Regions from separate parts of the Arthrobacter sp. B1I2 genome, predicted to be linked through region 1. Evidence: predicted binding sites of a transcription regulator. Region 1 holds the regulator's gene; each other region holds the start of a gene.
What was found. Region 1 encodes HrcA, which represses chaperone genes, less so after heat shock. Its sites were predicted from a motif close to TTNGCACTCGNNNNNNNCGAGTGCNAA; they were not measured.
Positions count from the first base shown of each region.

Region 2: the regulator HrcA is predicted to act here: its motif matches at 1,978-2,004, upstream of groES (co-chaperone GroES).
Region 3: the regulator HrcA is predicted to act here: its motif matches at 5,011-5,037, upstream of QFZ57_RS11290 (FmdB family zinc ribbon protein).

Region 1 covers NZ_JAUSYC010000001.1:3,121,681-3,128,821, forward strand. The annotation lists gene hemW (radical SAM family heme chaperone HemW) at 1-30, shown strand, start outside; gene QFZ57_RS14555 (DUF4870 domain-containing protein) at 44-454, opposite strand; gene QFZ57_RS14560 (DUF3097 family protein) at 588-1,436, opposite strand; gene hrcA (heat-inducible transcriptional repressor HrcA) at 1,609-2,622, shown strand; gene dnaJ (molecular chaperone DnaJ) at 2,710-3,837, shown strand; gene QFZ57_RS14575 (16S rRNA (uracil(1498)-N(3))-methyltransferase) at 3,840-4,619, shown strand; gene QFZ57_RS14580 (GerMN domain-containing protein) at 4,606-5,523, opposite strand; gene QFZ57_RS14585 (PhoH family protein) at 5,923-7,011, shown strand; gene ybeY (rRNA maturation RNase YbeY) at 7,008-7,141, shown strand, end outside.
Region 2 covers NZ_JAUSYC010000001.1:2,378,230-2,385,370, forward strand. The annotation lists gene QFZ57_RS11155 (shikimate 5-dehydrogenase) at 1-166, shown strand, start outside; gene QFZ57_RS11160 (class I SAM-dependent methyltransferase) at 182-1,435, opposite strand; gene QFZ57_RS11165 (hypothetical protein) at 1,489-1,866, shown strand; gene groES (co-chaperone GroES) at 2,162-2,455, shown strand; gene groL (chaperonin GroEL) at 2,534-4,144, shown strand; gene QFZ57_RS11180 (dihydrofolate reductase family protein) at 4,269-4,871, opposite strand; gene QFZ57_RS11185 (helix-turn-helix transcriptional regulator) at 5,095-6,729, shown strand; gene QFZ57_RS11190 (hypothetical protein) at 6,824-7,141, shown strand, end outside.
Region 3 covers NZ_JAUSYC010000001.1:2,410,735-2,417,875, reverse strand. The annotation lists gene QFZ57_RS11325 (hypothetical protein) at 1-448, shown strand, start outside; gene QFZ57_RS11320 (LGFP repeat-containing protein) at 459-1,349, shown strand; tRNA gene QFZ57_RS11315 (tRNA-Ala) at 1,505-1,577, opposite strand; gene QFZ57_RS11310 (hypothetical protein) at 1,710-2,618, opposite strand; gene QFZ57_RS11305 (GNAT family N-acetyltransferase) at 2,724-3,344, opposite strand; gene galU (UTP--glucose-1-phosphate uridylyltransferase GalU) at 3,349-4,254, opposite strand; gene QFZ57_RS11295 (5-formyltetrahydrofolate cyclo-ligase) at 4,361-4,981, shown strand; gene QFZ57_RS11290 (FmdB family zinc ribbon protein) at 5,093-5,365, shown strand; gene QFZ57_RS11285 (RcpC/CpaB family pilus assembly protein) at 5,478-6,221, shown strand; gene QFZ57_RS11280 (AAA family ATPase) at 6,324-7,141, opposite strand, start outside.

The sequences.
Region 1 (7,141 bases):
GCAGTGGTCCGCCGCATCCTGCCGGACTAGCGCCGGTGGGGCGCTACTTAATCCAGCGCAGGTTGTACTGGTAGCGGTGCGGCTGGCCGCGGTTGACGTGGATCCCTGCTGCCACGGAGAAGCACGTGAGCGCCACCCAGATCAGTGTGGCAATGACCGCGAAGATGTTTCCCACGTAGGGGATGAACACCAGGATGTTGGCCAGAACGGCGGCGATGGTGGGCGGCAGGCTGAAGTTCAGCGCTTCCTTGGATTCCTGGGCGGTGAACGGCCCGCGGTCACGGAAGATCAGATAGATCAGCAGCGAGGGGATGCATCCCAGGATCCCGCCGAAGTGCGCGAGCGTCGCCCACTGGCGGTCTTCGCTGGCAGTCAGCGGCAGGGCGTTGGCGGGGACGCCATGGTACTCGGAACGGCCCTGGCCGTCCCTGTGATCACGTGCGTTTTCTGCCACAGTCTGTTCCTTCGGAGGTGCAAGTGTTGCTGACTTTGAATACCGGCGCGGTGCGCAGTGCCTGCGCTGGACAACTTCCCTGCACAGTGCACTGCAGTACCAAGAATACTGGGTTTTAGGCTGGTGCCCGCCCTCAGGGCACGGTGAGGAAATCGATGACTTCCTCAACCCTGCCCAGCAGCGACGCTTCGAGGTCCGCGTAGGTGCGCACGGCGCCCAGCAGTTTCTGCCACCCCAGCCCGATGTCCTCCTTGGTCGCGTGGGGCCAGCCGAAGGCTTTCAGGATCCCGGTCTTCCAGTCCTGCCCGCGGGGTACGGCAGGCCATCTGTCGATGCCCAGGACGGCCGGCCGGATCGCCTGCCAGACGTCCACATAGGGGTGTCCAACGATCAGGACGTTCCCGGCGGCACCCGGGGAAGCCATGACGGCGTCTGCGATGCGGGACTCCTTGGAATCAGGAACCAAGTGGTCCACCAGTACACCAAGCCGCCTGCCGGGCCCGGGCCTGAACTCCGCAACGGCCGCGGCGAGGTCGTCAATCCCGTGCAGGGGTTCAACGACGATGCCTTCCACCCGCAGGTCGTCTCCCCAGACTTTTTCCACCAGTTCGGCGTCGTGCTTGCCTTCCACCCAGATCCGGCTGGCCTTGGCCACCCGGGCGCGCTGGCCGGCCACCCGCACCGAGCCGGAAGCCGTCCTGCCGGCCGCCGCACCGGCAGCAGACCGTGGCGCGGGGGGCATCAGCCGGATGGGCCGGCCGTCAAGGAGGAAGCCGAACCCAAGCCGGAAGGAACGGGACTTTCCCCGTCGGTCCTCAAGGGCCACCACATGCATGCCGCCGGATTTCTCTACCCGGGTGACGGCACCCACCCAGCCGGACTGCACTTCCTCGAGCACCATGCCGCGCTCCACAGGGACCTCCGGCAGTTCCGTCCGCGCGGGAGCGGATATGCCGCGTGGGCCCCAGTTCTGGTAATCCATGGAATCGATCCGCCTAGCGCTAGCTCCTCAGCCCCGGAATTTCGCCCGGAGCGGTACCAATGCTAACAACGGGCCAAGGCATAATAGACTGTTAGCACTTAGGCATGTCGAGTGCTAACCCTGGGTTGCATCGGGCGGGGCATGCGCCCCGAACCATGGATGGAGGTGGAGAGTGAGCGAGCCACGCAAGCTGGAAGTACTGCGGGCCATCGTTGAGGACTACGTCCACTCCCGCGAGCCGGTCGGGTCGAAGGCCCTGGTGGAGCGGCATCACCTTGGGGTTTCCAGCGCCACCATCCGCAACGACATGGCCGCCCTGGAGGATGAGGGACTGATCACCGCCCCGCATACCAGTGCCGGCCGGATTCCCACGGACAAGGGCTACCGGCTTTTTGTCGACCAGATCTCGGCCGTCAAGCCCCTGTCGGCGGCCGAGCGCCGCGCCATCCAGTCCCTGCTCGAAGGCGCGGACGACCTCGACGACGTGCTGGAGCGCACCGTCCGGCTGCTCTCGCAGCTGACCAACCAGGTGGCCGTGGTCCAGTACCCGCATTTGAGCAGGGCGCTTGTCCGCCACATCGAATTCGTCCTGTTGGCCCCCCGCAAGGTCCTCGTGGTCCTGATCGCGAACAGCGGCAAGGTGGAGCAGCGGGTGTTCGACGTCGGGCAGGACCTAGGCGACGACGCCCTGGCTGAACTGCGCACCCGGTTCCTGGGTTCACTGGGGGGAACGCCGCTGAGCCAGTTGGCCCAGGCGCTTCCCGCCGTCGTGGCCGCAACGCCCCACCCGCAGCGGCAAGCGGCGCACGCGCTGGCGGTCGGACTGGAGGGCTTGGCGCAGAACAGCCGGGAAGACAGGATGGTCATGGCCGGGACCGCAAACCTCGCCAGGTCCAACGTGGACTTTCCGCTCAGTATCGGCCCGGTGCTGGAGGCGCTTGAGGAGCAGGTGGTGATGCTGCGGCTGCTAAGCGAAATGGCCCAGGACCCCCGCGGCGTCGCTGTCAGCATCGGAAGGGAGAACCCGTACGACGGCCTTGCCGAGGCCTCCGTGGTGGCCACCGGTTACGGTCCGGGCAGCGCCGCGAAAGTAGGGATTCTCGGGCCCACCCGGATGGACTATCCCACCACCATGGCCGCCGTCAGGGCCGTGGCCCGTTACCTTTCCAGGATTTTGGGGCCCTGACTCTTCGCCGCCGGAGTTTGTTCCGGCCGGGAAACAAGAGCTGGGCCGCCCAACTGAACGCAGTACAACAAGGAAGAGACACGAACTTTGAGCAGCCACTATGACGTCCTTGGAGTCTCACCCGAAGCTACGGGCGAAGAGATCAAAAAGGCCTACCGCAAACTGGCCCGCACCCTGCACCCGGACGTAAATCCCGGTGCGGACGCCTCAGAACGCTTCAAGGCAGTAACTCACGCCTACGAGGTACTTTCCGATCCCCAAAAACGCCGGATCTATGACACCACCGGCAATGAGAACGGCACCGACAACGGCTTCGGCGGAGCAGGCTACGCGGGCCAGGGGTTTGCGTTCCAGGACATCTTCGACACTTTCTTCGGAGCCGGCGGCACGTCCGGTCCCGCTTCCCGCGTACGCCGCGGCCAGGATGCACTCATCAGCGTCCGGATCGACCTCCGGGATGCCGTGTTCGGCGTGAACAAGAAACTCGAAGTGGACACCGCGGTCGTCTGCCCCACCTGTGACGGATCCTGCTGCCGCCCCGGCACCCACCCCGAACGCTGCGACATCTGCGGCGGCAGCGGCCAGGTCCAGCGCGCTGTGCGCTCCATCCTCGGCCAGGTCATGACGGCAGCCCCCTGCGGCACCTGCGAAGGTTTCGGCACGGTCATCAAGGATCCCTGCAACGAATGCAGCGGCCAGGGCCGCATCCGCAGCCGCCGTTCGCTGACCATCAAGGTTCCCGCCGGTGTTGCCACCGGAACCCGGATCCAGCTCTCCGGACAGGGCGAAGCCGGCCCCGCGGGCGGTCCGGCCGGTGACCTGTACGTGGAAATCCGCGTCAACAACGACGCCACCTACGTGCGGGAAGGCGATGACCTGCACGCCACCCTGCACATCCCCATGACGGCGGCTGCCCTGGGCACGGATGTCAGCCTGGAAACCTTCGACGGCACCCAGGAGATCGACGTCAAGCCCGGAACCCAGTCCGGGGAAATTATCACCTTGCGCGGACTCGGTGTCACCCACCTCAGGGGATACGGCCGCGGTGACCTGAAGGTCCATCTCCAGGTGGATACTCCGGCCAGGCTGGACCCGGCCCAGGAGGACCTCCTGCGCGAACTCGCCAAGCTCCGCGGTGAACAAATCACCGAGGGCAGGCTCGCTGCCAGCGGCGGCATGTTCGCCAAGCTCCGGGACCGGCTCGGTAACCTGTAGCGGTGAGCAACCCCGTCTTCTTCACATCCCCCGGTTCGCTGGGTGGCGTGGCTGCCGGCCAGCTCTTTGTCCTCGAAGGGGCGGAGGCGAGGCATGCGGTCACCGTCAAGCGGCTTTCTCCCGGTGAGGCGGTGGACATTGTCGACGGCGCCGGCACCCGCATGACAGGAAAGGTGGTCTCCGCTGCCCCTTCCGGTCTCGAGGTGGAGTGCGGGAGCCTGACGGTGGAAGACAGGCCGGACGTGCGGCTGGTGCTGGTGCAGGCCCTGGCCAAGGGCGACCGCGACGAGCTGGCCATTGAAACAGCCACCGAACTGGGCATCGATGCTGTCATACCCTGGCAGTCCGAACGGTCCATCGTCCGCTGGAAGGGCGACCGGGCCGCCCGGGCACACGCCAAGTGGGAATCTTCCGTCGCCGCAGCCGCCAAACAGGCGCGGCGGGCCTGGATTCCCGAGGTGCGTCCTGCTGTCGAGACGGCGGGGCTGTCCGCTGCTGTCGAGGCGGCGGACCTTGCTGTCGTCCTGCATGAAGACGCCGTGCGTCCGCTGCGCACTGTCCTTGAAGGATGGCAGGGGAACGCCGGCACCGGGCCCCGTGAGATCCTGCTGATCGTCGGCCCGGAGGGCGGCATCAGTCCGCGCGAGGTAACCAAACTCTGTGATAAAGGCGCCGTGACCGCGCTGTTGGGCCGCCATGTCCTGCGGTCCTCCACGGCCGGGCCGGCCGCCGTCGTGCTTTCCAGCGACGTCCTTGGCCGCTGGGAGCCTAGCGGACCTTAAAAGACCTGGTGTCCTCGTTCCGGTCCGGCTCCCCTCCGGAACCGGCCTGCGCCACCCGCAGCTCGTAGTCGCCCGGCGGCAGGTTAAGGGCCAGGGTGAAGACGCCGGCCTGCCCCTGCTCAGTGCCTGCCGTGGCTTCACCGGACAGGAAGGGAGCTTTGCTGCCGCTGCTTGGAGCCTGCAGGATCTGCCAGCGAAGTTTTGCCCCCGGGGACGTGCTGCGGCCGGTGATCTTCACGCTGCCGCCGGGCACCTCGGCGTTCTCCTGCGGATCAATGATCCAGACCGGCGCCACCAGGCCGGCAGCACGGGTCATCAGCACGCCCAGCTGGACCTTCCCAAACGCGACATAGTCCGTGTGGCCGTCCACGAGGAGCCGGACCCGGATCTGCTGGCCGGTGTCGATCAGGCCCGAGCTGGCGGCAGCAGCGGTTGCCGTATAGATCAGCTGCTGGATGGCACGGGCGGCCATGTCGGCGTCCAGGTTGCTGTTGAAAGCGTCAGCTGAGACGTCCACGGTGATGACATCCTTGCCCGAAATGGAGGTGGCAAGCTTGTCCGGGTTCTGCCAGGGCGTGAAGAAGTCCGGGTCCAGCGGCTTCTCCGACATCATGGCGCGCAGGGCACGGGTGACCGGGTTCTCCTGCTCCGGGACGTCGCGGAATTCCCGGTAAAGGAAAATGTTCCCGCCGCTGCGGCCGATCCAGTAAACCGGCGCCTTGTTGGAGGACTGCGTGGTTTCCAGCGGGGCGCTGGTGGAGGGCGCGTCAGGCATGGTGCCGCCCGTGGCCGGGACGGAGGCGATAGTGCCGGAGGGCGATGGACCGCCCTCGGCCGTACAGCCCGCCAGGACCGGAACCAGCACCAGGATCCCCGCCAGGACGGCGGGGCGCAAGGGCCCCATCGATCGTCCTGCCCTTTTGGGCACAGAGGTTTCCGGCACTGTCCTGCCCTGGTCCTTTCCTGGCGTGGCGGGCCGATCCCCCTGGCGGCCTGGCGTTCCAGCAGATGCTGGATTTCCAGCATTGCACAGGGGCGCAGCGCACCCGGCCTCTCTTTGCCTCCTCCGGGGCAACTGCAACGGGAACGATATGAGGCTGATATGAAGTTGATACCTAAGGGCACGCCAACACCCCCACGGCGGCGACTTGCCACGGCGGCCCGGTATCCGGCCGGGCCCCGTGCTGGCGTAAGATAAAGGGATCGCTGGGGCAAGGAGCACCGTCCAACGGGCGCCGGCATCAGCCAAAGCAAACAAGTGATGTCGATCTTCGAGGGGACCACAGGCCTGCGGGCCAGCACCATGACTGAATCAGCAAATGGTAAGCGCCGGCTCAACACGGGCGAAGGCAGCCCGGGGGAATTCCCGCACTCCCTGCCCGGCACCCGGACCGAAGTAGTCCTCTTTGAGAACACCGACCAGATGGTTCAGTCACTCGGCAGCCATGATGAGGCGCTGCGGTTCATCGAAGAGCAGTTCCCGGACGTCAACTTCCACGCCCGCGGCAATGAACTCTCCATCATCGGCCCCTCCGGTGACGTCCCCCGGATCATGCGGCTCCTCCAGGAGGTCCGCGGCCTGGTGGCCCGCGGCACCGTCATCACGCCTGCTGTGCTGCAGCAGCTGGTGTCCCTCCTGCGCACCCAGTCATTGCAGAACCCAGTGGATGTGCTCACCCACGACATCCTCTCCAGCCGCGGCAGGACCATCCGGCCCAAAACGCTGAACCAGAAGAACTATGTCGACGCGATTGACGCCAACACGGTGATCTTCGGCATCGGCCCCGCCGGCACCGGCAAAACGTATTTGGCCATGGCAAAAGCCGTGCAGGCGCTGCAGCAAAAAGAGGTCAGCCGGATCATCCTGACCCGTCCCGCCGTGGAGGCGGGGGAGCGGCTTGGGTTCCTGCCCGGCACGCTCAGCGACAAGATCGACCCCTACCTTCGGCCGCTGTACGACGCCCTGCACGACATGATGGACCCCGAGTCCATCCCGCGGCTCATGGCGGCCGGCACCATCGAAGTGGCACCCCTGGCCTACATGCGCGGCCGGACCCTCAACGACGCCTTCATCATCCTCGACGAGGCGCAGAACACCACGCCGGAGCAGATGAAAATGTTCCTCACCCGGCTTGGTTTCGGATCGAAGATGGTGGTTACCGGAGACGTCACCCAGGTGGACCTGCCCTTTGGGACGCGCTCCGGGCTGCGGATCGTGGAGGAAATCCTTCAGGGAATCGAAGGCGTGAACTTCTCTGTCCTGGACGCCGCCGACGTGGTGCGGCACCGGCTGGTGGGGGACATCGTCAACGCATACAGCATCTGGGATGAAGTCCAGCGGAACCGGGTCAAGCACTCAGCAAACCGGGAAAAACGGGGGGAACACGCGTGAGCATCGAGGTGAACAACGAGTCCGGAATCCAGGTGGAGGAGTCCGGGCTTGTTGCCCTGTCGCGGTACATCTTTGAGCAGCTTTACATTCATCCGCAGGCCGAACTGTCCATCCTCCTGGTGGATGAGCC
Region 2 (7,141 bases), 740 kb from region 1:
AGCCGAGACGCCGCTGATCAAGGCGGCGCGGGCAGCAGGGAAACCGGTAATCACCGGCGCGGAAGTAGCCACCATCCAGGCGCTCGAACAGTTTGTGCTTTACACCGGGGTGCGGCCGGGCCCCGAACAGGTGCGTGCCGCCGAGGAGTTCATGCGGGCCCAGTAACGGGTCCTAAGGGAGCTAAACGGGTTCCACCACGATGGCCACCCGGTCCTCGCCGATGCGGGTCAGGACCAGGGTGGCCGTCTTGGCGCCCTTTTTTGCGGCTTTCCCGCCCGTGTTTTTGCCCTGCGGGAGGAGTTGCTTCCGCAGCTCCTCCGGGGTCACCGCCGTACCCCGCTTCTTGATATCCAGCACGGTGATGCCTTCCTGCTTGACCCAGGCCTTGAGCGCCTTGACGTTGTAGGGCATGACCTCCAGCACCTTGTAGGCCCTGGCGAACGGGGTGTCCAGGAGTTCCGGGGCGCAGATATAGGCAATGTGTTCGTCCACCAGGTGCCCGCCGAGCTGCAGCGCCACATCCGCCACCAGCCCGGCGCGGATCACGGCGCCATCGGGTTCGTACAAGTAGCCTTCAACCGGTCCTACCGGCGCGGACGGGCCGGCACCGAAGTCGTCCGCGCTGGTCAGCTCGGCGGGCCCCTGGGAGCCCAGGACAAGGGCGGCGCGGCGGACGCCGGGCCGGCGTACGGCGTTGAACCACAGGGTCACTTCGGTGACGTCCCCGGCCACCGACACCCACTGCGCCTCGCAGCCCGCGGGCACGGAGTCATGCGGCATGCCGGGTCCCATCTTCACGCCCACGGACTTCCCCGAGGCGGCCAGCGACTCCACGAATGACAGCGGCGGGGAAAAGGCTTCAGGATCCCAGAGCCGCTTGGTGCCGGACGTGGAGGTGACCCGGCGTGCGGGATCCAGCCAGACGCCGTCGACCCCGTCCAGCGGAACCGATTCAGCGTTCGCGTGGACCACCGTGGCGTTGGGAAACGGAATGAGGTTCATGGTGGCGCAGGCAGCGGTGGTTTCATCCATCTCCACCGCGGTGACATTGATATCAAGGGACGCCAGGGCCATGGAGTCGGCGCCCAGGCCGCAGCCCAGGTCCGCCACGCGGCTGATCCCGGCAGCAGCAAACCGCTGCGCATGGTGCGCCGCGACATTCAGGCGCGTCGCCTGCTCCAGGCCGGCCTGCGTGAAGAGCATCTGGCGGGCGAACTCGCCGAATTTCGCCTCCGCCCTGGTGCGGAGCCGGGACTGCGTCAGGACTGCGGACACCAGTTCGGCAGGATGGCCGGCCTTCCGGAGTGCGGAGTTGAGCTCAAACGAGTCCTCGTCCCGGTAGGGGCCCAGGGATGCCAGCAGGTCCCAGCCTTCCGGGGTCAACAGCGGTGCAATCCGGTCTTGGGAAATCTGGTCCTGGGGAGCGTGAGCCATGGGTTCCAGCCTAATGGAGGAGCGCGTGCCGGGATGCGGATACTGTGGAATCCATGGATGACAACGCAGCGCCAGGGGATACCGGCGACCACAGGGCCAGGGGCAGCGGTTCGGCCCGGTTTGCCCGTCCCGTCCTGATCGCCGCCTCCGTGGTGGCCGTGGTCTCCATCGCCCTCCTGGTGATCATTTTCCTGCTGGACACGTTCAACGCCACCGTCTATTCCGTGGGCGGCAACGACCTCCAGGACAACACCCAGGAGTCCCGGGACATCCGGGGGCTTTACGACGGCGCCCGGGCGGGGAGTATCTTCTTCCTCGTTGTTGCCCTGCTCGCCGCAGCGGCGGCCGGATGGGTGCTCTACCGGGCACCTAAGCGGGGCGGTGACGCCGAGGGCGGCGAGGACGTGGACTTCGACGACCTGGGCCGTTAAAGCAACACCTCTTCCGCCCGACCGCCCGACCGCCCGACCGTCCGGCCGCCCGCCGTCGTCGCAGTCGTCGTCGTCGTCGGACCAGAAAAGGCGTACGCCCATGACGAAACGTTGGCACTCGCCTTGACCGAGTGCTAACGCTTACATAGAGTCTTCATTAGCACTCTCCCTAGGAGGGTGCTAATACATGAAGAGCTGCCAGCCAGGCTGCTGCCGGCACCGCGACGACGGTTTGCCAGCCACGGCGGAAAGCTTTCCAGTCCACGAATTTGCTGACGTAGAAGGAGAGGTCCGAGTGTCGGTCTCTATTAAGCCTCTTGAGGATCGTATTGTTGTCCGCCCGCTCGAAGCCGAGCAGACCACGGCTTCCGGCCTGGTCATCCCGGACTCCGCACAGGAGAAGCCGCAGGAAGGCGAAGTTGTTGCAGTAGGCCCCGGCCGCTTCGAAGATGGCAACCGCGTTCCTGTTGACGTAGCCGTCGGCGACGTCGTCATCTACTCCAAGTACGGCGGAACCGAAGTCAAGACCGGCGGCACCGAGTACCTCGTGCTGTCCGCCCGCGACGTCCTGGCGATCGTCGTAAAGTAACTCTTCGGATCCCCGTGCCGCCGGCCATGCTCATGCTGGCCGGCAGCGCGGGGTTTCTGTCTTTGAAAGGACAAAACCATGGCAAAGCAGCTTGCGTTTAACGACGCTGCCCGCCGGTCCCTTGAGGCCGGCATCGATAAGCTCGCGAACACCGTCAAGGTGACGCTCGGCCCCCGCGGCCGCAACGTCGTCCTGGACAAGAAGTGGGGTGCCCCCACCATCACGAACGACGGCGTCACCATCGCCCGCGAAGTCGAGCTGGACGACCCCTACGAAAACCTTGGCGCACAGCTGGCCAAGGAAGTAGCCACCAAGACCAACGACGTTGCCGGCGACGGCACCACCACCGCTACGGTCCTGGCCCAGGCCCTGGTCAAGGAAGGCCTGCGCAACGTGGCAGCCGGCGCTGCCCCCGGCCAGATCAAGCGCGGCATCGAGGTTGCGGTTGAAGCCGTTGCCGCCCGCCTGCTGGAGAACGCCCGTCCGGTCGAAGGCACCCAGGTAGCAAACGTTGCCGCCATTTCCGCCCAGAGCGACGAAATCGGCGAGCTCCTCGCCGAGGCTTTCGGCAAGGTGGGCAAGGATGGTGTCATCACCATCGAGGAATCCTCCACCACCCAGACCGAACTGGTCCTCACTGAGGGCATGCAGTTCGACAAGGGCTACCTGTCCCCGTACTTCGTCACTGACGCGGAACGCCAGGAAGCAGTCCTTGAGGATGCACTCATCCTGATCAACCAGGGCAAGATCTCCTCGATCCAGGATTTCCTGCCGCTGCTGGAAAAGGCACTGCAGGCCTCCAAGCCGCTGTTCATCATCGCCGAGGACGTCGAGGGCGAGGCCCTGTCCACGTTGATCGTCAACCGTATCCGCGGCACCCTGAACGTCGTTGCCGTCAAGGCTCCCGGCTTCGGTGACCGCCGCAAGGCCATGCTGCAGGACATCGCCACCCTCACCGGTGCGCAGGTTGTCTCCCCGGAGCTGGGCCTGAGCCTGGACACCGTTGGCCTGGAGGTGCTGGGTACCGCCCGCCGCATCACCGTCACCAAGGACAACACCACCATCGTCGACGGCGCAGGATCAGCCGAGGACGTGGCCGCACGCGTTGCCCAGCTGCGCGCCGAGGTAACCCGCACCGACTCCGACTGGGACCGCGAAAAGCTCCAGGAGCGGCTGGCCAAGCTGGCCGGCGGCATCGGTGTCATCAAGGTGGGTGCCGCAACCGAGGTTGAGCTGAAGGAAAAGAAGCACCGCATCGAGGACGCCGTTTCCTCCACCCGCGCTGCCCTCGAAGAAGGCATCGTGGCCGGCGGTGGCTCCGCCCTGATCCACGCCCTCAAGGCACTGGATGAGGACGCCGCGGTGAACGCCCTCGAAGGCGACGCTGCAGCCGCCGTCGGCATTGTCCGCCGTGCACTGGTGCAGCCGCTGCGCTGGATCGCCCAGAACGCCGGCTTCGACGGTTACGTCGTGACGTCGAAGGTTGCCGACCTTGAGGTCAACAACGGGTTCAACGCCAAGTCCGGCGAGTACGAGGACCTGATCGCTGCGGGCGTCATCGACCCCGTCAAGGTCACCCGTGCAGCCCTCCGCAACGCGGCGTCCATCGCCGCCCTGGTTCTCACCACCGAGACCCTTGTTGTGGAGAAGCCGGCCGAAGAGGACGAGCACGCAGGCCACAGCCACTAATCCCCACCGGACCCCAAGTCCCGCTTCACTCGACTTGGGTCCCTCACCGGCGTGGTCCCTGTGGTGGCATACAAAGAACCGGCCCAGCATCCGCTGGGCCGGTTTTTTGTTCGGGCGGTGCGGGTCAGGTCGCCGCCATCTCCTGCGTCTCCACCTCGCCCCCACGCTCGTACACCAGCGACACGGCTCCCTTCGGGAAGCTGCGTGCCGGCTTGGCGAGCCGGAAGGCGGCCGGCACCGTCCCGGCGTCGAAGAGGTGCTTGCCCTGCCCCAGGGTAATCGGATAAAGCCAGAGATGAAGGCGGTCCAGCACCTCTGCTTCCAGCAGTGAACGGATGAGGACCCCACTGCCGAACATGTGCACCTGCTGGTACTCATCCCGGAGCCTGCCTGCTGCCATGGCATCCGGCAGCACGGTGGTGCCTGCCCAGGCGGGATCAGTCAGAGAGCCGGACACGACGAACTTGGGTACCCGGTTGAGGGTATCCGCGATGTCCCCGGACTGGTGGGGCCAATAGGCGGCGAAAATGTCGAAGGTCTTCCGGCCGAGGAGCAGGGCATCGATGCGCCCGATTTCGGCCGCAATGTCCGCGCCGGCCTCGTCGTCGGATACCGGTGCCTGCCAGCCGCCAAAGGCAAATCCGCCGTCAGGGTCTTCTTCGCGGCCGCCCGGCGCCTGGTAGACACCGTCGAGGGTGATGAACAGGTTCGCAACGATGAGTCCCATGAGTCCAGTGTGGAAGCCTGGTCCGGGCCTGTCCAGCATCGCCGTGGCCGATCTCGACGCTGGGCCGGCTGGCCGAGGTGGACACCATTCAAACCTTGCGGGCGCTGCTGCCCTGCAGTGCGTTGTCACAGCTCCGCGGCGGGCGTACCGTGGCGCTTAGGTAGTTCCGCATGCAATGGCGACAACGGCGGACCGGCTGGGGTGGTATCCAAGAGGAGGCCAGGTGACAGCTGAGGCGGGCCTGGACCAGGGCCGGTCAGCCTTCCATGAGCACCGCTGGACTGAAGCTTTCGAAAGCTTCCGGGATGCCGACCAGCGGGGCGGACTGCCGGCCGCGGACCTGGAGCGGCTGGCAACAGCGGAGATCCTGACGGGCAACGCTTCCAGCGGGCTCGAATCGCTCACCCGTGCCCACGAGGAATATCTCGTGATCGGAGATATCCCCGCTGCTGCCCGGTGCGCCGCCTGGATGGCGATGCACCTGACGCATCTGGGGGAGGGGGCGCGCGCCGGAGGCTGGCTTGCCCGCGGCCAGCGGCTGGTGAATGAGCTCGCCGAGCCGGACCCGGTGCAAGGCTTCCTGCTCATCCCGGAGTGCCTTGGGAAACTGTATGGCGGCGACCCCCAGGGCGCCCTCCGGTTGTTTTCCCAGGCGGCAGATATCGGCCAACGGTTCCAGGACAGGGACCTGTCCGCGCTCGCGCTGCTCGGTACGGGCCAGGCGACGCTGGAGCTGGGCCGCGCTGAGGAGGGCCTGCGGATCTTCGATGAGGTGATGGTGGCGGTCACTGCAGGGGAGCTTTCGGCAGTGCCGTCCGGCATTGTCTACTGCGCGGTGATCGGAAACTGCCACGTGGCCTTCGACCTGGAGCGGGCCCTGCAGTGGACGGCCGCCCTTGACCGCTGGTGCAGGGACCGCCCGGACATGGTTCCCTTCAGCGGACAGTGCCAGGCCCACCGGGCAGAGCTCTTCCGGCTGCACGGGGCCTGGGCAGAAGCTCTCGAGGCAGCCGCCGTAGCCCAGGAACGATCCGGCAGGGGCGATCCCCAAGCGCTGTACGGGGGCCATTACCAGCAGGGGGAAGTGCAGCGGCTCATGGGAAAACTGGATCTGGCAGAAGCTTCCTTTTTGCAGGCGGCGCGCAGCGGCTACGAACCGCAGCCCGGACTTGCCCTCGTGTCCTTGGCCCGCGGCGACCCAAAGCAGGCCCAAACGATGATCCGCAGGGCCGCCGGGCTGGCGGACACCGCCACCCGCCGGCATCTGTTGCCCGCGCTGGTGGACATCGAACTGGCAGTGCCCGACCTGCCCGCGGCGCGGCAGGGTGCGGAGGAACTGGCCCGCTTCGCCCGCCAGTGCCCCATGCCCATGGTGCGGGCCGTCGCGAACCAGGCTAACGGCGCGGTCCGGCTGGCGGAGGGCGATCCCGGGGATGCTGCGCAAGCGTTGCGGCAGGCTTGGCATCTCTGGCTTGGACTTGGCGTGCCCTATGAGGCTGCGCGCTGCCGCGTGCTGATCGGACGGGCCTGTCGGGACCTCGGTGACCAAACGTCAGCCCGGATGGAATTCGAAGCGGCCCATGCTGAATTCCTGGAGTTGGGTGCGGCGCCGGCGGCAGCATGGGCCGCGTCACTCATGCGGAACGACGACGCCGGTGCTCCCGGGCCGCTGACGGCCAGGGAAGCGGAGGTGCTGAAGCTCGTCGCCTCCGGCCAGGGGAACCGGGCCATTGCCGCAACCCTCTTCCTGAGCGAGAAAACCGTTGCCCGGCACATCAGCAACATCTTCCTGAAGCTTGGCCTTTCATCAAGGGCCGCCGCCACCAGGTATGCCTTCGAGCACGGTCTCACAGGCTGACGGGATCTGCATAAAACTACCCATCCGGTCCCTGCCGGATACATACATGATTTCCCCGAAGCGGAGGCCGGAGCCCCGGTCATAGCCTCAAAACATGAACCTTCCAGTCCTTGCCGGCACACTTTCCACGGTGCTGTTCGCCGCGGGAATGCTGCCAATGCTGGTGAAAGCCGCACGCACGCGGGACCTTGCTTCCTACAGCCTGGGGAACCTGGTCCTGAGCAACGTGGCCAACGCCGTGCACTGCGTCTACGTCTTCAACCTCCCGGCCGGGCCCATCTGGGTCCTCCACCTGGCTTACGTCCTCGCCTCCGCGCTGATGCTGGCCTGGTGGCTGCGCTACAGGGAAGCGGGCAGCGACGTGAACGGCGCTGGGGCAGCAGGGCAAAAGGAACGCTCAGCCGCAGGCATC
Region 3 (7,141 bases), 710 kb from region 1:
CCAGTTCCTCCGCACCAACAGGCCCGGCGACCGGATCATCATGGGTGCCGTGGACGACATCTTTACCCCGTACTCCGCCAACCCCTTCGGGCAGATCACTGACAAGTACGCAACGACCGGCGGTCCGGCGGGTGGCCTCGGTAGCCCGGCCTCGAATGAAACCGGTGGGCTCAAGAACGGGGGCGCCTACCAGAACTTCCAGGGTGGCGCCATCCTCTGGTCCCCCGCCACGGGAGCGAGAATCTCCGTCGGTTCAATTCGCGCACTCTACGCGGCGACCAATTTCGAGGACGGCGTCCTCGGCTACCCGACTACAGACGAAGTGGGTGGCCTCAAGAACGGCGGCGTTTACCAGAACTATGAAGGCGGAGCCATTCTTTGGTCACCATCCAGCGGGGCCAATTTCTGTGGGACCGATTCGGGAGAAGTGGGCTTCTACAGGCTTTGAAGGCGGCCGCTTGGGGTACCCGACCACGGACGTCGTCTTTGGCCTGAAGGAAGGCGGCGCCTACCAGAGCTACCAAGGCGGAGCCATCATCTGGACGCCTTCCTATGGGCCCCGGGTCTCTGTGGGTGCAATTCGGGATGTCTGGGCGTCCACGGGCTTTGAGCATGGCACCCTCGGCTACCCAACCAGTGATGAATACGCCGTTCCCGGCGGCGTTGCCCAGAATTACCAGGGCGGCGTGATTACCTCCACGGCTGCAGGAACGTTCGTGGTGAACGGGGCTATCTTCCAGAAATACGATGCGATGGGCCGCGCCCTGGGTTATCCCGCGAGCCGGCAGACGGGAATCAAAGACGGCGGTGTCTACCAGAACTTCCAGTACGGGTCCCTCCTGTGGTCACCCGCTACCGGCGCCCATGTTTCCGCCGGAGCCACCCGTGGCGCCTGGGCCCTTACAGGCTTCGAAAACGGCTACCTCGGCTACCCCACCGGCGACGAAATTTCCGTCGCCGGCGGGGTGACGCAGACTTATCAGGGCGGGGCCATCTACTGGACGGCAGGCCTCGGCGCCTACTCCATGGCAGCTGACTACAATGCCAAGTTCGAAACTGTTGGCGGCCTGTCTGCCCTTGGTTTTCCAGCGACTAACCGGGTCACCGGCCTGAAGGACGGCGGCGCGTACACCAACTTCCAGAAGGGCGCGCTTATCTCCAGTCCGGCAACAGGAGTTCATCTGTCCACCGGCGCGACGCGCGACGCATGGGCGGGCACCGGCTTCGAAGGGGGCAGGCTCGGCTACCCGACGACTGACAACTACGTCACCGCCGACGGCAGCACAGTCCAGGACTTCCAGGGCGGCAGGATCACGATCTCCAAGGATGGGACCGCAAGAATCGAGTAAGGGGCCGCGTGGCGCGCAGGATCTTCTCTGGGTCGCCGGTGCCTGATCCGTGAAAACCAGGCGCCGGCCGGGGGCGGTCCGTGCGCATAGCCCCCCGGCCAGGGCCGCTCAAGACGCACCACAAGGCAAAAGGTGGGTGGGCGGTGTGAATCTTGTGGAGCTAAGGAGATTCGAACTCCTGACCTCTTCGATGCGAACGAAGCGCTCTACCAACTGAGCTATAGCCCCGGAAGTGCCCGCAACCTGCGATGTACTCCAGGCGGGTGCGGAACCGGTGTCCCTAGGCTACAAATTTTCCGGTCCCAATGCCAATTGACGCGCTGACCATCCGATGAGGCGCCAAAGCACCCCGACGCAACCCTAGGCGCGGCGGCGCTGAAGGACGTCGTCGAGATTGCTGAGCGCAGTCTGTGCCTTCGTCATCTGCTGCGCTTCGGCGGCCTCTGCCGCCGGTGCCCCGGCAGCCCCCTGCTTCAGGGATGGCTTGCCGACCGCTTTGGGTGCCTCGGGAAGTTCAAGCGGCTCGGGCTCAGGACGCTTCGCCTTGGCCGCCTCCACGTAAACGGGTTTTGGGACTTCCACCGGCTCCCAGGGGGTGCCCGCGGGAGTGGTTTCCACGGCCGCTGCAGCGCTGGTGTCACCGGCAGCGACGGCGACGGCGAGGGCTGCTTCACGGAGTTCCGCGACAGTCAGCCGCTTGATTTTGGTCTGGCCTGCCTCAGCGTCGAAGAGCGGGCTTTCCGGCCGCATCGGGGCAGCCTCGGGCTTCGGAGGAATGGCTTCGGCGGGGTCCGGGCGGCGTGCCGGCGCACTCATGGCCGAGCGGAACGCCGCATCGACTTTGGCCTTGCGGTCGCGGACAGCGAGGAAACGCAGCAGCGCTACCGACGCAACGGTCAGCACCGTGCACAGGAGCGGAAGAGCCGGCGAGCCAACGCCGAATGCAGCCAGGACACCCGAGATGAAGGCCGTGACCAGGGAGAGCAGCCCCACAAGGGCCAAAGCCGTCCGTCCATAGCGGATGCGGAACCGGGCTGGAGACGGGGTGCTGGCAGCGCCGGCAGCGGATGCCGGGCTCTTCCTGGATTCCATGGCTTTCTCCTGCTGGGCGGCGACGTTCAAGACCAGGCCGGCGTGCGGGTCCGGCCCCTCATCGGCGGGGGCGTCTGCAAGGAACTCACCGGCGGGCTGGAACTGGTGCCTGCGGTTCCGGAGGACGTAAGGGGCAACCCATACAATCCAGAGCGCGACGGCAACCACGAGGATCACTGAGCTGCTAAGGGGGAAGTCCACACTCAAAACCGTATGAGCATCATGCCTGCTCAGGCCGCATTACCCGCGGTGTGTCGTGGCCCCGCTGGCAAACCGTTGGATTTATGACCGGCGGGAAGCCAACCAGGGACCCAGCAGCCCCTCCGGGACTTCTTCCGAGGTGAGGGCGAACGAACGGTGGTCAGCCCATTTGCCGTTGATGTGGAGGAATCGGGGCCGGTACCCCTCGTCCCGGAACCCCAGCTTCTCCACCACCCGCAGGCTGGGGCCGTTCTCGGGCCGGATGTTGATTTCCATCCGGTGCAGGCCAAGGGTTCTGAAGCAGTGGTCAGTCACCAAAGCCACGGAGGTGGGGGCTATCCCCCGCCCTGCCCTCGCCTGATCCACCCAGTACCCAAGGGTGGCCATCATGGCTGAACCCCAGACAATTGAAGACACCGTCAGCTGGCCCACTATAGCGGGGCTCCTGAGGCCCGGCCTCCGCTCTGTAATGAGGAAGGGCAGCGCGGTGGCCTGGCCGGCCTGCACCTTGAGCGACCGGACCATGTGCCGGTAATCGGGGAGCCGGCCGCCGGGGTCCGGGTTGGAGGCCTCCCATGGCTGCAGCCACTCGCTGTTCCGCGAGCGCACCTCCATCCATTCGTTCTTGTCGCGGTACCGGATGGGCCGCAGGACCAGGTCGCCGCATTCCAGGGAGACCGGCCAGATGGGACCACTGCGCACGGCGCTACCGGGAAAGGTCCGCAGTGAAACCCGGAAGCCATTCGCGCAGGCCCGGGCCCAGGTCATCGCTGTCGATGGCCAACTGGATGCAGGCCTTGAGGTAGCTGAGCTTGTCCCCGGTGTCGTAGCGCCGGCCTCGGAACACGACGCCGTACACGCCGTACCCCTCAGCGTCACCGGTGGCAAGTTCCTGGAGGGCATCCGTCAACTGGATTTCCCCTCCCCGCCCCGGCCCGGTGTGCTCGAGGACGCCGAAAACGGCGGGGTGCAGGACATAACGCCCGATCAGGGCAAGGTTGGACGGCGCTTCCTCCGGGGACGGCTTCTCCACCAACCGGTTGACGCGGACGTAGTCTTCGCCGTCGATCGCCTGCACGTCTGCGCAGCCGTAGGCGCTGATCTGCGAGGGCTCCACTTCAATGAGGGCCACGACGGACCCTCCGGTCTTGGCATGGACGTCAATCATTGTGCTGAGCAGTTCGTCGCGGGCGTCAATCAGGTCATCACCCAGCAGTACAGCAAAGGCTTCCTCGCCCACATGCTGCTTTGCACGGAGCACCGCATGGCCAAGACCATGGGGGTCGCCTTGCCGGACGTAGTGGATGTCGCCCAGCTGGCTGGCCGCCTGGACGGACGCAAGTTTCTCTATGTCCCCTTTGTCCTTCAGGGTGGATTCGAGGGACGGCACCCGGTCGAAGTGGTCTTCCAGGGCCCGCTTGTTGCGGCCCGTAATCATCAGCACATCATTGAGGCCCACGTGGACGGCTTCCTCCACCACGTACTGGATGGCAGGCTTGTCCACGACGGGCAGCATTTCCTTCGGCATCGCCTTGGTGGCAGGCAGGAACCTGGTGCCCAGGCCCGCTGCGGGAATGACGGCTTTGCGGACTCTGGGGTTACTGGTGTTCACCGGTCTAATCTAACGTCAGCGTCAAGCATTTCAGTAACCACCGGCGGGGCAGGCCCACGTCTGGAGGGAAAAGCCCCGGAATGCCGGGCAACGCAGGAAGGACACCATGCTGCAGGAGACGAACGCGGTCAAGGACGACATCCGGGCCACCCACCGGCGGCGCCGGGCAACCCTGACGCCGGCGCAACTGGAAGTGGCCGGCGCTGCCCTGGCAGCTCACGGGGAAGCGTGGGCAACGGCGGTCACAGGGAACCGCCCCGGGATAGCCTGCGTGTATCTTGGCGTGGGACATGAACCGCCCACGTTGCCCCTGATTCACGCCCTGCATCGCAGCGGGCAAAAGGTGCTGCTTCCGGTATGCGAACCCGGCCGCGAGCTGAGCTGGGTGTTCTGGACGCCGGACACCGGCTTCGAGCGCAGCAGATATGCGCCGATCCTGGAACCTGCAGGCCTCCGGCACGGGCCGGAGACGGCCGGCGGTGCAGCAATGCTTTTCATTCCGGCTACGGCCGTGGACCTCGCGGGCAACAGAATCGGCCAGGGCGGCGGGTACTACGACAAATTCCTGGGGCACCTTGCCACGGCAGGGAAGGAAATTCCGCTGGCCGCTGTTATCTACGACGACGAATTGCTGCCCGCAGGCCGGATTCCGGCTGAGGAGTTCGACCGGCCGGTCCCGGCCGTCCTGGCTCCGTCCGGTTACCGGCCGCTGGCGGGCGGCGCCTGATCCCGGAGCTCCCGGGCACAGTGATAGAATTAGCACTCAGGCCCTGCGACTGCTAATGGTTTACCAGATGGCAGCACGGGACCTCTCGTTTGCCCAAGAGGAGGAGCACCAGTGCCAACATATGCTTACGCCTGCAAGGATTGCGGCCACGCCTTCGACATCGTCCAGTCGTTCTCGGACAGCAGCCTGACGTCCTGCCCTGAATGCCAGGGCACGTTGCGCAAGAAGTTCAACAGCGTCGGCGTCGTCTTCAAGGGTTCAGGTTTCTACCGCACGGACTCCCGCGATTCCAAAGGCAGCGCCGTCTCCCCGGCACCAGCCGCCACTCCGGCTGCGCCCGCTGCTGCCCCCGCCGCTTCGGCGCCGGCAGCCGCAGCCAGCTAAGCAGCCCAGGTCATTACGACGGCGGCCGGCGCGTTCCAGCGTCCGGACGCCTTTGTCCACATAGCCGCCGTCCTGGCTCCCCAGCCGCGTCGGCTTTGATTAGCGTGGGCGCATGCCCATACTTCCCCGCCGCCGCGATGGCCTTCGGTTTCCCACGAATTTCCGAAGTGCCAGCAGTACCCGCAAGGTTGGCCGCCGCCCCGGAAAGCGTCCCCTGCGCCTCCGGGTTGCCGGCTGGTTAAGCCGGAACCGCCGCCTCGCCGCGGCCTTGCTTCTAAGTGCGGCTGCGGCCATTACCGTCCAGCAGATCACTCCTGCCCCACTGTCCACCGTCACCGCCCTGGCCGCTGCACGGGACCTGCCCGCCGGAACTGCGGTGACCGAAGCAGATCTGGCCCGCGTGCAAGTGCCGCCCGGGATGGTGGCCGATGGCTTTCTCCGGGAAGGCGCCGCAGCGGCAGGCAAGCAGTTGGCCGCGCCGCTGCGCAAGGGCCAGCTCCTTACCGACGCGCAGCTGCTGGGCCCCGGGCTTCTGGCGGGCACACCTCCCGGTTCGGCCGCGGTTCCACTGCGGATGGCAGATGCCTCATCCATCCAGCTGGTCTCCCCCGGCCAGTTGGTCAATGTGGTGCTGACATCCGCCAATGGATTCGACCAGCAGGGCCCCTCTGAAGTGCTGGCGTCTGCCGTCCCGGTGCTGTGGACCTCGAACAAGGGCGCGCAGAGCGGACAGTGGCTGGGTACCACGGAGACAGACGGCCTGATCGTGGTGGCAGCCAACGCCGAACAATCCTCACGCCTGGCCGGAGCCTCCACCGAGGGCAAACTGTTCTTCGTCCTGGTCGGGCCGCCCTAACCCGCGGGCACAAGCCGTAGGGCACAAATGCCGGCGCCGCTAGTCCCAGGCACTAACCCCGGCGCATCGACCCGGGGCAGGGCCGATTCGGCCCGGCGGCGGTCAGCCCCAGTGCGGCGGCTTCTGTTCCTTCAACCAGTTGTCGTGGTTCTCGTCCCGATCGCCCCAACTGCGGGCGTCGTCTTCCGCCGCCTTGCTCGGGAGGAGCTCTTCGGTACCACCTGTAGCGGGCCGGGCAGCCGGGGCAGGTGCCGTGGAGTCCGCAGAATCGGCCCCCTCGGTTCCGGGTTCCAGCTTCCCGTTCCTGTTCTCGTCCATGTTGTCGTTCGGGCGCATATCTTCCTCGGGCCTGTCTTCCTCCGGGCTGTTATCGGCAGTCGTGGGAGCCGCTTCCTTGGTGGCGGGGGCACCGGCCCGCCTGCCCTGGCCGTCCTGGCCTGTGCTGTTCTGGCCCGTGCTGTTCTGGCCCGTGCTGTTCTGGCCTGTGCTGTTCTGGCCCGTGGGGTCATCGTTCGTGCTGTTGTGGCCCGCACTGTTGTGGCTTGAGCCGGAACCGGAGACGTCTTCCCCAGCCCCCTGCCGGTTTCCACCGTCGTCCTGACGGCGGTTCCCGCCATCGCTGTTTCGGTGCCCGCCGGCGTCCCGGGGCAGGTAGGAAACACCGGCAGGCGGTTCGTCGATCCCATGCAGATCGTGATTGAAATCGTCGTCAAGGAACCCGGCGGACGACGCGCTCCGGGCCGGCAGCACCATCTTTTCAAGGCCCAGGTACCCGGCAATGCGGTCGGCGCAGGATGAGGGGTCGGTGAAAACCTCGATGGTCCACAGCGGCATGTACCGCCAGCCCAGGCGTTCAAGCAGTTGCGGGCGCAGCCGGCTGCGTTCGCGGACGCTCATGGTGCGGTATTGCCCCGTGCCGT